Telluria mixta: one gene and its partner. The main gene of each other region encodes a partner of the protein of the gene in region 2 in a complex. Links are inferred from orthologs where the notes say so. Each region holds a gene or a part of one and is shown on either strand. Other genes may lie near its edges.

Region 1 (3,190 bases), 5.8 Mb from region 2 along the record:
TAGTATTGACTTGATATAAACGAGCTTCTACAATCCGCCGTATCAAGTGAGGCAGGCCCGTCCAAGACGTGATTCTAGCCGGTCTCATTCTTTCACGGGGTCGGGGCCCCAGCGACATTTTAGGAGTGTTTTCACTGGGCGTCTGCCCAACCAACCCCGAGACAGTTGTTAGCCACTGGGCGCCTCCACTGCAGCGCTGCCCAGCTGAAGCAAGCAATGACGGCGTTCCTCGACCGCTAAGAGCGGCGACGGACGGTTTTCTGATGCACGGCACAAGTACGCTCGAACGCTGCGCCTACGCGCTGCGCCGGGACTGCTTTTTCCGCGACAAAGGAGAGACGATGATCCATCGCTTCATCGGCACGAGCGCAAGGCTCGTCCAACAGATGGCCAGCCAGCCAGTCACGTGGTCTTCCGTGATCAAAGCGGCACGCGGTGTATTGACCACCGCACAACATACCCTGACCGTTTTCGGTCTTTCCGCAGTAGCAATGATTGCCCTGCTGTACAGCCGCCCCGATTTTGCAAAACGGGTGTCGGATTTCCTGAGCCCGCAACACGCCATGCCGGCGCAGGTTGCCACCGCCAATCCCGCGGTCCAGCTCGTCGCAGCGCGCGGCGCGGATGCCGTCGAGATCGCGAACGACGACAAGGCGGCGAACCGCCCCACCCGTCAGCAGAAATACGTGACGGACTGGCTGTCGCGCCGCTACCGCGTGGCCGGCGACGCCGCCAACATGCTCGTCACGACCGCGTACAGCACGGCGCACGAGATCAAGCTGGATCCCCTGCTGATCCTGGCCGTGATGGCCATCGAATCGGGCCTGAATCCGTTCGCGGAAAGCCCGATGGGCGCGCAGGGCCTGATGCAGGTGATGTCCAAGGTCCACAGCGACAAGTTCGAGGAAGTCGGCGGCTCGCAGGCTGCCCTGAATCCGGTGGCCAACATCCGTGTCGGCGCCCTGATCCTGAAGGATTACGTGAAGCGCACCGGCTCCGTCGAAGGCGCCCTCAAGAGCTACGTCGGCGCCGCGGCAGCCGATGACGACTCCGGCTACGGTTCGAAGGTCCTGACCGAATACAAGCGCCTGAAACAGGTCGCGAGCGGCAAGAACGTCCCGATCTACTTCCCGCCGGCGCCAGCCGCGGCCCGAGCACGACCCTGGCCCAGAAATCGGCCAGCGCGCCGGCCAAGCCGGACACCGCATCGGCCGAGTCGGCCCACGGCAGCACCCAGACCGGCGAGACTGTCGCCGGACTCTGAGTCCACACGAAACATTCCGTTCCTGGTCGAAAGCCACCGTCGGCGCAAGCTGCGGTGGCTTTCATTTTTCCACTTTTCCACTTCGGGGTCAGAGCCCTTTTTTTGGCACGATCCACGGAGCAAATCCACCCCGACCATCCTGCCCAGCATTGCACGCCGCCGGGACGCCGATGCCTTTGCCGGCGCTGGCGTCCGTTTTCTTTGCTATCTGAACATTGATCCAAAATGTGCTCTGACCCCGAATTTGGATGAAAAAAAGCCGCCCCGGTCTCCCGGGGCGGCTTTCTCACTATATATATAGCGGGCAACGAATCAGCGTCGGGTGTCCGCCGCTACCTCGTCCGGACGCAGCTTGCCGGCCAAGCGGTCCAGCACACCGTTCACGTACTTGTGGCCATCGATACCGCCGAACGACTTGGCCAGTTCCACGGCTTCGTTGATCACGACGCGGTACGGGATCTCGATCTGGTTCTTCAGTTCGTACGCGCCGAGCAGCAGCACGGCGTGTTCGATCGGCGACACTTCCGCGATCGGGCGGTCGACGGTGGGTGCGATCACCTCGCGCAGCTCGACCGACTGGGCGATCGCGCCATTCAGCAGTTCCGTGAAGTACTCGCCGTCAGCCTTGTCGAAGCCGTGCGCGCTGCGGATGTTGGTGACGACCGTGGAGGCCGGCTCATTGTTCAGCAGCCATTGATACAGCCCCTGCAGAGCGAACTCACGCGCGCGGTGACGCGGCGTACGGTTCTTGTTGGGATTGGCGTGCGTGTTCTTGTCAGTCATGGTTGTACTCGATTTACTCTTCTTCGGCCTGCAGTTCTTCCAGGCCCAGCAGCAGGTTGGCCATCTCGACCGCGACGCGTGCCGCATCGGTGCCCTTCTCGGCCATGCGGGCTTCCGCCTGCTCGTCGTTCTCGGTCGTCAGCACGGCGTTGGCGATCGGCATGCCGTAATCCAGGCCGATACGGGTGATGCCGGCGCCGGATTCGTTCGATACGAGCTCGAAATGGTAGGTTTCGCCGCGGATGACGGCGCCGAGCGCGATCAGCGAGTCGAACTGCTGCGTCTCGGCCATCTTTTGCAGGGCCAGCGGGATTTCCAGCGCGCCCGGGACGGTCACGTGCAGGATGTCCTCGTCGGCCACGCCCAGGTGCTTCAGTTCTGCGAGGCATGCCGACAGCAGGCCATGGCCGACATCGGCATTGAAACGTGCCTGCACGATACCGATGCGCAGACCCTCGCCTGCCATATTGCTTTCAAAAGTTCCTACCGTCATGGCTATGCCTCTTGTTCTCTTGTTTCGTTGATGAATACGTTGAATGGTACCGCTTATGCAGCAATGTCGCAGCCCGGCTTGGCCAGGTAGCCGGTGACTTCGAGGTCGAAGCCGGCCATCGACGGCATCTTGCGCGGATTCGCGAGCAGCTTCATCTTGCGCACGCCGAGCTGGCGCAGGATCTGCGCGCCGATACCGTAGGTGCGCAGGTCCAGGTTGGCCGCGCGGCCGACCGGGCGCGTCGGCTTGTCCTGGAACTGGGCGAACAGTTCGTCGGCCGTCTCGGCGCAGTCGAGCAGGACGATGACGCCCGCCTCCGCCTGCTTCACGGCCTGCATCGCGGCCGCGAGATTCCACGAGTGCGACGTGGACGCGCTGTCCAGCAGGTCGAGGATCGACACCGGCTGGTGCACGCGCACGAGCGTCTCGCGGTCTTCCTGCGGGTTGCCGTGGACGAGCGCCAGGTGCGCCGAGCCGCTCGGCTTGTCGCGGAAGGCGACCAGCGTGAACTCGCCGTGCACGGTGGCCAGCGGACGCTCCGCCACGCGCTCGACGAGGGTCTCGTTCTGGCTGCGGTAATGGATCAGGTCGGCGATGGTGCCGATCTTGAGGTTGTGCTCCTGCGCGAATTCCAGCAGGTCCGGCAGGCG
Region 2 (7,693 bases):
GCAAGCACTCAACTGAAGACAGGAAGGAATTGAAATGCCACGTCGTCGTGAAGTACCCAAGCGCGAAATTCTGCCGGATCCGAAATTCGGCAACATCGATCTCGCCAAGTTCGTCAACGTCCTGATGTTGTCCGGCAAGAAGTCGGTCGCAGAAAACATCATCTACGGTGCCTTCGACTACATCCAGTCGAAATCGGGCAAGGACCCGCTGGAAGTGTTCGCAACCGCGATCAACAACTGCAAGCCGATGGTCGAGGTGAAGTCCCGCCGCGTCGGTGGCGCCAACTACCAGGTGCCGGTTGAAGTGCGTCCGGTCCGCCGTATGGCCCTGTCTATGCGTTGGTTGCGCGAAGCCGCAAACAAGCGTAGCGAGAAATCCATGCAGCAGCGCCTGGGTGGCGAGCTGATGGAAGCAGCAGAAGGCCGCGGCGGCGCGATGAAGCGTCGTGACGAAGTCCACCGTATGGCTGAAGCGAACAAGGCGTTCTCGCACTTCCGCTTCTAAGCGAATGGCCAACTTCCCTTGGGGGCAGAACGCCTCCGGGGTGGTGCGGCCATGCAGTATCAGTTGTTCAGGCCGAGCTCATTTTGATCACCAGAATGCTGCTCGGTTTTGTCCATTCAAAAGTTAGGAAAATTTATGGCACGCACTACCCCTATTGAGCGCTACCGTAACATCGGTATCTCCGCTCACATCGACGCCGGTAAGACGACGACCACCGAGCGCATCCTGTTCTACACCGGTGTGAACCACAAGATCGGTGAAGTGCACGACGGTGCAGCTACCATGGACTGGATGGAGCAGGAGCAAGAGCGCGGCATCACCATTACCTCGGCAGCGACGACCTGCTTCTGGAAGGGTATGGCGAACAATTTCGAGCCGCACCGCTTCAACATCATCGACACCCCGGGCCACGTCGACTTCACCATCGAGGTGGAGCGTTCGATGCGCGTCCTGGACGGCGCCTGCATGGTCTACTGTGCAGTCGGCGGCGTGCAGCCGCAGTCGGAAACCGTGTGGCGTCAGGCTAACAAGTACAAAGTCCCGCGTCTGGCGTTCGTCAACAAGATGGACCGTACCGGTGCGAACTTCTTCAAGGTGTACGAGCAGATGCGCGCCCGCCTGAAGGCCAACCCGATCCCGCTGCAGATCCCGATCGGCGCCGAAGACAACTTCAAGGGCGTGGTCGACCTCGTCAAGATGCAAGCGATCTACTGGGACGACGCGTCGCAGGGCATGAAGTTCGACTACCGCGAGATCCCGGCCGAGCTGGTCGATCAAGCCAACGAATGGCGCGAAAAACTGGTCGAGACCGCTGCTGAAGCGTCGGAAGACCTGATGAACAAGTACCTCGAAGAGGGCGAGCTGACCGAAGCCGAGATCAAGCAGGCACTGCGCCAGCGTACGATCGCTTCGGAAATCGTCCCGATGATGTGCGGCACCGCCTTCAAGAACAAGGGCGTGCAGGCCATGCTGGACGCGGTCATCGAGTACCTGCCGTCGCCGGTCGACATTCCGCCGGTCAGCGGTACCGACGAGGACGACCAGCCGGTCACCCGTACGGCATCGGACGACGAGAAATTCGCTGCGCTGGCATTCAAGATCATGACCGACCCGTTCGTCGGCCAGCTGATCTTCTTCCGCGTGTACTCGGGCGTCATCAAGTCGGGCGACACCGTGTTCAACCCGATCAAGAGCAAGAAAGAGCGCGTCGGCCGTATTCTGCAGATGCACGCGAACCAGCGCGAAGAGATCAAGGAAGTCCGCGCCGGCGACATCGCCGCTGCTGTCGGCCTGAAAGAAGCGACGACCGGTGAAACGCTGTGCGACCCGGCTGCCCCGATCATCCTGGAAAAGATGGTGTTCCCGGAGCCGGTGATCCAGCAGGCCGTCGAGCCGAAGACCAAGGCCGACCAGGAAAAGATGGGCCTGGCACTGAACCGTCTGGCTCAGGAAGACCCGTCGTTCCGCGTGCGCACCGACGAAGAATCGGGCCAGACCATCATCGGTGGTATGGGCGAGCTGCACCTGGAGATCATCGTCGACCGTATGAAGCGTGAATTCGGCGTGGAAGCGACCGTCGGCAAGCCGCAGGTGGCTTACCGCGAAACGATCCGCAAGTCGGTCAGCGACGTCGAAGGCAAGTTCGTCAAGCAGTCGGGTGGTCGTGGTCAGTACGGTCACGCCGTGCTGTCGATCGAGCCGCAGGAACCGGGCAAGGGCTTCGAGTTCATCGACGCGATCAAGGGTGGTGTGATTCCGCGTGAATTCATCCCGGCGGTCGAAAAAGGTGTGCGCGAGACGCTGTCGAGCGGCGTGATGGCCGGCTATCCGGTGGTCGACGTGAAAGTCACGCTGACCTTCGGTTCGTACCACGACGTGGACTCGAACGAAAACGCGTTCCGCATGGCTGGTTCGATGGCATTCAAGGAAGGCTGCCGTCGCGCCAACCCGGTCATCCTCGAGCCGATGATGGCCGTGGAAGTGGAAACGCCGGAAGACTACGCCGGTACGGTGATGGGCGACCTGTCGTCCCGCCGCGGCATGGTGCAGGGCATGGACGAGATCCCGGGTGGCGGCGGCAAGATCATCAAGGCCGAAGTCCCGCTGTCGGAAATGTTCGGTTACTCGACCGTGCTGCGTTCGGCAACCCAGGGTCGTGCGACCTACACGATGGAATTCAAGCACTATGCTGAAGCACCGAAGCATGTGATGGACGCCATCGTTACGGCAAAAGCCAAGTAATAGTTAATCAGTCGAGGACAGGGCGGTGAACCTGCTCTGTCCTACAAAAAATAAGATATTGTTCTTTTAAAGGAAGATCAAAATGGCAAAAGGTAAATTCGAACGGACCAAGCCGCACGTGAACGTCGGCACCATCGGTCACGTTGACCACGGCAAAACCACCCTGACGGCTGCAATCGCAACCGTTCTGTCGAAGAAATTCGGCGGCGAAGCCAAGGCCTACGACCAGATCGACGCGGCTCCGGAAGAAAAAGCACGCGGCATCACCATCAACACCGCGCACGTCGAGTACGAAACGGCCAACCGCCACTACGCACACGTCGACTGCCCGGGCCACGCCGACTACATCAAGAACATGATCACCGGTGCTGCCCAGATGGACGGCGCGATCCTGGTGTGCTCCGCCGCTGACGGCCCGATGCCGCAGACCCGCGAACACATCCTGCTGGCTCGCCAGGTGGGTGTTCCGTACATCATCGTGTTCCTGAACAAGTGCGACCTGGTCGACGACGCAGAACTGCTGGAACTGGTCGAAATGGAGGTGCGTGAGCTCCTGTCGAAGTACGAGTTCCCGGGCGACGACCTGCCGATCATCAAGGGTTCGGCTCGTATGGCGCTGGAAGGCCAGCAGGGCGAAATGGGCGAAGACTGCATCATCCGCCTGGCTGAAGCCCTGGACACCTACATCCCGACCCCGGAACGTGCCGTCGACGGCGCCTTCCTGATGCCGGTGGAAGACGTGTTCTCGATCTCGGGCCGCGGTACCGTGGTGACCGGTCGTGTCGAGCGCGGCATCATCAAGGTCGGCGAAGAGATCGAAATCGTCGGTATCGTCGATACCGTGAAGACGACCTGCACCGGCGTGGAAATGTTCCGCAAGCTGCTGGACCAGGGTCAAGCTGGCGACAACGTCGGCCTGCTGCTGCGCGGCACGAAGCGTGAAGACGTCCAGCGTGGCCAGGTCCTGGCCAAGCCGGGTTCGATCAAGCCGCACACCGACTTCACGGGCGAAGTGTACGTGCTGTCGAAGGACGAAGGCGGTCGTCACACCCCGTTCTTCAACAACTACCGTCCGCAGTTCTACTTCCGTACGACTGACGTGACCGGCTCGATCGTTCTGCCGGCCGACAAAGAGATGGTCATGCCGGGCGACAACGTGTCGATCACCGTCAAGCTGATCGCTCCGATCGCGATGGAAGAAGGTCTGCGCTTCGCAATCCGCGAAGGCGGCCGTACCGTCGGCGCCGGCGTGGTTGCCAAGATCATCGCCTAATAGCTTGATCCAGTAGCAAAGACGAGACAGAAGGGACAGGCCAGAAGGTCTGTCCCTTCTGCTTGTGCAGTAAGGGATAAAACGGTGTTATACTGCCGTCCCCTCCGCAGTATCCGCAGTACCTGACACATTGATTGCCGGCCCGTGTGCCGGTTCGTTCTTTTTTAAGGAAATAGCATGTCCGCTCCGAATCAGAAAATCCGTATCCGCCTGAAAGCGTTCGACTACAAGCTGATCGACCAGTCCGCTCTGGAAATCGTCGACACCGCCAAGCGCACCGGCGCAGTCGTCAAGGGCCCGGTTCCGCTGCCGACCCGCATCCAGCGTTTCGACGTGCTGCGTTCCCCGCACGTCAACAAGACCTCGCGCGACCAGTTCGAAATCCGTACGCACCAGCGTCTGATGGACATCGTGGACCCGACCGACAAGACCGTCGACGCGCTGATGAAGCTGGACCTGCCGGCTGGCGTTGACGTCGAAATCAAGCTGCAGTAATCGTATTTCCGCCGCGGCGTGAGCCGCAGCGATCCGGGCCGGTACCGCCTTGCGGACCGGCCCGTTGTCTTTTGGAGGCCCCGTGATCGACACCGCACGCCTGCGCCTGCGCCAGTGGCGCGACACCGACCTGGAACCGTTCGCGCGCATGAATGCGGATGCCCGCGTGATGGAACATTTTCCCGCGCCGCTAGACCGTGCCGCCAGCGACACGCTCGCCGCCAGGCTGCGCGCCGAGATCGCAGAACGGGGCTATGGGTTATGGGCCGTCGAACTGCGGCACACGGGCGAATTCATCGGCTTCACCGGCCTGCGCAGCCCGGCCGTGCCCTTGCCGATCGGCCCGTGCGTGGAGATCGGCTGGCGCCTCGCCGTCGGCCACTGGGGTCGGGGCCACGCGTCGGAAGCGGCGCGGGCGGCGCTCGCGTATGGATTCGCCACGCTGGGCCTCGACGAGATCGTGTCGTTCACCGCGCTGCCGAACGTGCGCTCGCAGGCCGTCATGCAGCGCATCGGCATGACGCATCGGGGCGAAATGTTCGAGCACCCCAGCGTCGCGCCGGGGCACCCTTTGCGGCCTCATTGCCTGTACCGGCTCACGCGCCGGCAGTGGAAAGCCGGGCAGGCCGAATAGCGGTCAGGCGGCTTTCAGCGCCAGTTCCTCGGCCAGCCGGTTATGCCGCTCCAGCACGACCGGCAGATCCACCGTCCGCAACACGCCATCCTTCACGACGACCTTGCCGTTGATGACGCTGTGATTCACGTTGGCCGGCGTGCAGAACACGAGCGCGGCCACCGGATCGTGCAGCGCCCCCGCGAAGCCGACGCCATCCAGCTTGAACATGACGATATCCGCCGACATGCCCGGCGCGATGCTGCCGATGTCGTCGCGATTGAGCACCTTCGCGCCGCCCAGCGTGGCGAGTTCCAGCGCCTGGCGCGCCGTCATCGCATCCGGGCCGAAGCCCACGCGCTGCAGCAGCATCGCCTGGCGCACCTCGCCCAGCATGTGCGCGCCGTCGTTCGACGCACTGCCGTCCACGCCGAGGCCCACGGGCACGCCCGCATCGACCATCTTGCGCACCGGTGCGATGCCGGACGCGAGGCGCATGTTCGAGCACGGGCAGTGCGCGACGCCGGTGCCCGTCCGTGCGAACAGGCGGATGCCCGCGTCGTCCAGCTGCACGCAGTGCGCGTGCCACACGTCGTGGCCGACCCACCCGCAGTCTTCCGCATATTCGGCCGGCGTCATGTTGAATTTCTCGCGGCTGTAGGCGATGTCGTTGACGTTTTCCGCGAGGTGCGTGTGCAGCGACACGCCGTGGCTGCGCGCCAGCAGCGCCGCTTCCTTCATCAGGTCGCGCGACACGGAGAACGGCGAGCAGGGCGCCACGACGATCCGCTGCATCGCGTGGCGCGAGGCGTCGTGGTAGGTCTCGATCAGGCGTTGCGTGTCCTTCAGGATCGCCGCTTCGTCTTCCACGACGCTGTCCGGCGGCAGGCCGCCTTTCGAGCGCCCCACGCTCATCGCGCCGCGCGACGCGTGGAAGCGCATGCCGATGGTGTGCGCCGCTTCGATGCTGTCGTCGAGGCGGCAATCGTTCGGGTAGATGTACAGGTGGTCGCTGCTCGTCGTGCAGCCGGACAGGATCAGTTCCGCCATCGCGGTGAGCGTCGACACGTGGACCATCTCGCCCGTCAGGTTCGCCCACACGGGGTACAGGTTCGTCAGCCAGTTGAACAGCTCGCCGTCCTGCGCGGCCGGGATGACGCGCGTGAGGCTCTGGTACATGTGATGGTGCGTGTTGACGAGGCCGGGGATGACGACGTGGCCACGCGCGTCGATCACTTCGTCGGCATCGCGCGGCAGGTCGTCCGTCGTGCCCACGTGCTCGATCACGTTGCCGCGGATGAAAATAGCGCCGTCTTCGATTTCGCGGCGTTGCGCGTCCATCGTGACGAGGACGCGCGCATGTTTGATCAGGAGAGTTTTGCTCATCGATTTTCCACTTTTTTAGATTTCAACACTGCGGAAACAATGCGCGGGCACTGCGGAAACAATGTCGGGGATCGTCCCTGTCAGATCGCCTCCAGGTCTTTCACCAGCAGGGGCTGCGGGACGTCTTCTTCGTCGTCGTGGACTTCCACGGGACGGTTCGGCAGCACCAGGTTCAGCAGGACGGCCATGATGGCGCCCGTGCTGATCCCCGAGCCGAAGATCTCGTTCACGAACGGCGGCAGCTTGGCCAGCAGTTCGGGACGCACGCTGACGGCGAGGCCGCAACCGATCGAGACGGCGATGATGAGGCCCGTGCGCTTGTCGTGCTCGACCTTGCCCAGCATCTGCACGCCGGCCGTGAGGATCATCGCGAACATCATGAGGCCGGCGCCGCCCAGCACGGGCTGCGGGATCGTGACGACGACGGCGCCCAGCACCGGGAACAGGCCGGCCAGCGCCAGCATCACGCCGGTGAGGGCGACGACGTGGCGGCTCGCGACGCCGGTCAGCGAGATGACGCCCACGTTCTGCGCGAACGTCGACATCGGCGGCGCGCCCAGGGTCGACGCGAACGCGGAACCGACGCCATCGCACAGCACGCCGCGCTTGAGCAGCGTGCCGCGCATCTTCGTTTCCGTCGCGGCGCCCAGCGCCATGAACGTGCCGGTCGTTTCGACCATCGTCACGACGTAGGCGAGGCCCATCGCGAAGATGCCGCTCGGCGGGAAGCTCATGCCGAAGTGCAGCGGCTGCGGCAGCGCGAACACGGCGGCCTTCTGCACGCTCGAGAAGTCGACGAGGCCCAGGCCCAGGCAGACGGCGTAGCCGATCGCGATGCCGATCACGATGGCGGAGGCGGAGATGATGCCCTTGCCGAACTGCACGAGCGCCACGACGATCGCCAGCACGAACAGCGCGATGCCCAGGTTCTCGGGCGCGCCATAGTTCGCGCCAGGCGCCTTGCCCCCCGCGGCCCAGTCGACGGCGACGGGGACGAGCGACAGGCCGATCATCGTCACGACGACGGCCGTCACCTGGTGCGGGAACAGCTTGCGGATCTGCGGCATGAAGAAACTGCCGACGATCATGACGACGGAGCCGGCGAGCGACGAGCCGAGGATGCCCGCCACGCCATGCTCGAAACCGATGCTGATGGCCGCGCCGACGAAGGCGAAGCTGG

The links. The genes of interacting proteins can lie anywhere in the genome.
Region 1: the proteins of rpsJ (region 2) and nusB are in contact, whole or in part, in a solved structure (PDB 3D3B), measured with the Escherichia coli proteins. The link is inferred for Telluria mixta from one-to-one orthologs.

The regions. Positions count from the first base shown.
Region 1 is NZ_CP119520.1:7,364,561-7,367,750, forward strand. What follows is about bases 313-3,190. They hold nusB (transcription antitermination factor NusB), read right to left. Parts: upstream 2,048-3,190; coding sequence 1,577-2,047; downstream 313-1,576. Other genes in these bases: ribH (6,7-dimethyl-8-ribityllumazine synthase), read right to left, coding at 2,061-2,540; ribBA (bifunctional 3,4-dihydroxy-2-butanone-4-phosphate synthase/GTP cyclohydrolase II), read right to left, coding at 2,594-3,190. UniProt on the Escherichia coli protein: Part of the processive rRNA transcription and antitermination complex (rrnTAC). The complex forms an RNA-chaperone ring around the RNA exit tunnel of RNA polymerase (RNAP).
Region 2 is NZ_CP119520.1:1,610,139-1,617,831, reverse strand. The notes cover bases 3,075-5,855. They hold rpsJ (30S ribosomal protein S10), read left to right. Parts: upstream 3,075-4,196; coding sequence 4,197-4,514; downstream 4,515-5,855. Other genes in these bases: P0M04_RS07165 (8-oxoguanine deaminase), read right to left, coding at 5,152-5,855; P0M04_RS07170 (GNAT family N-acetyltransferase), read left to right, coding at 4,597-5,148; tuf (elongation factor Tu), read left to right, coding at 3,075-4,019. Also shown: rpsG (30S ribosomal protein S7), read left to right, coding at 35-505; fusA (elongation factor G), read left to right, coding at 641-2,746; more of tuf, read left to right, coding at 2,829-3,074; more of P0M04_RS07165, read right to left, coding at 5,856-6,513; P0M04_RS07160 (nucleobase:cation symporter-2 family protein), read right to left, coding at 6,594-7,693. UniProt on the Escherichia coli protein: Involved in the binding of tRNA to the ribosomes. Part of the processive rRNA transcription and antitermination complex (rrnTAC). The complex forms an RNA-chaperone ring around the RNA exit tunnel of RNA polymerase (RNAP).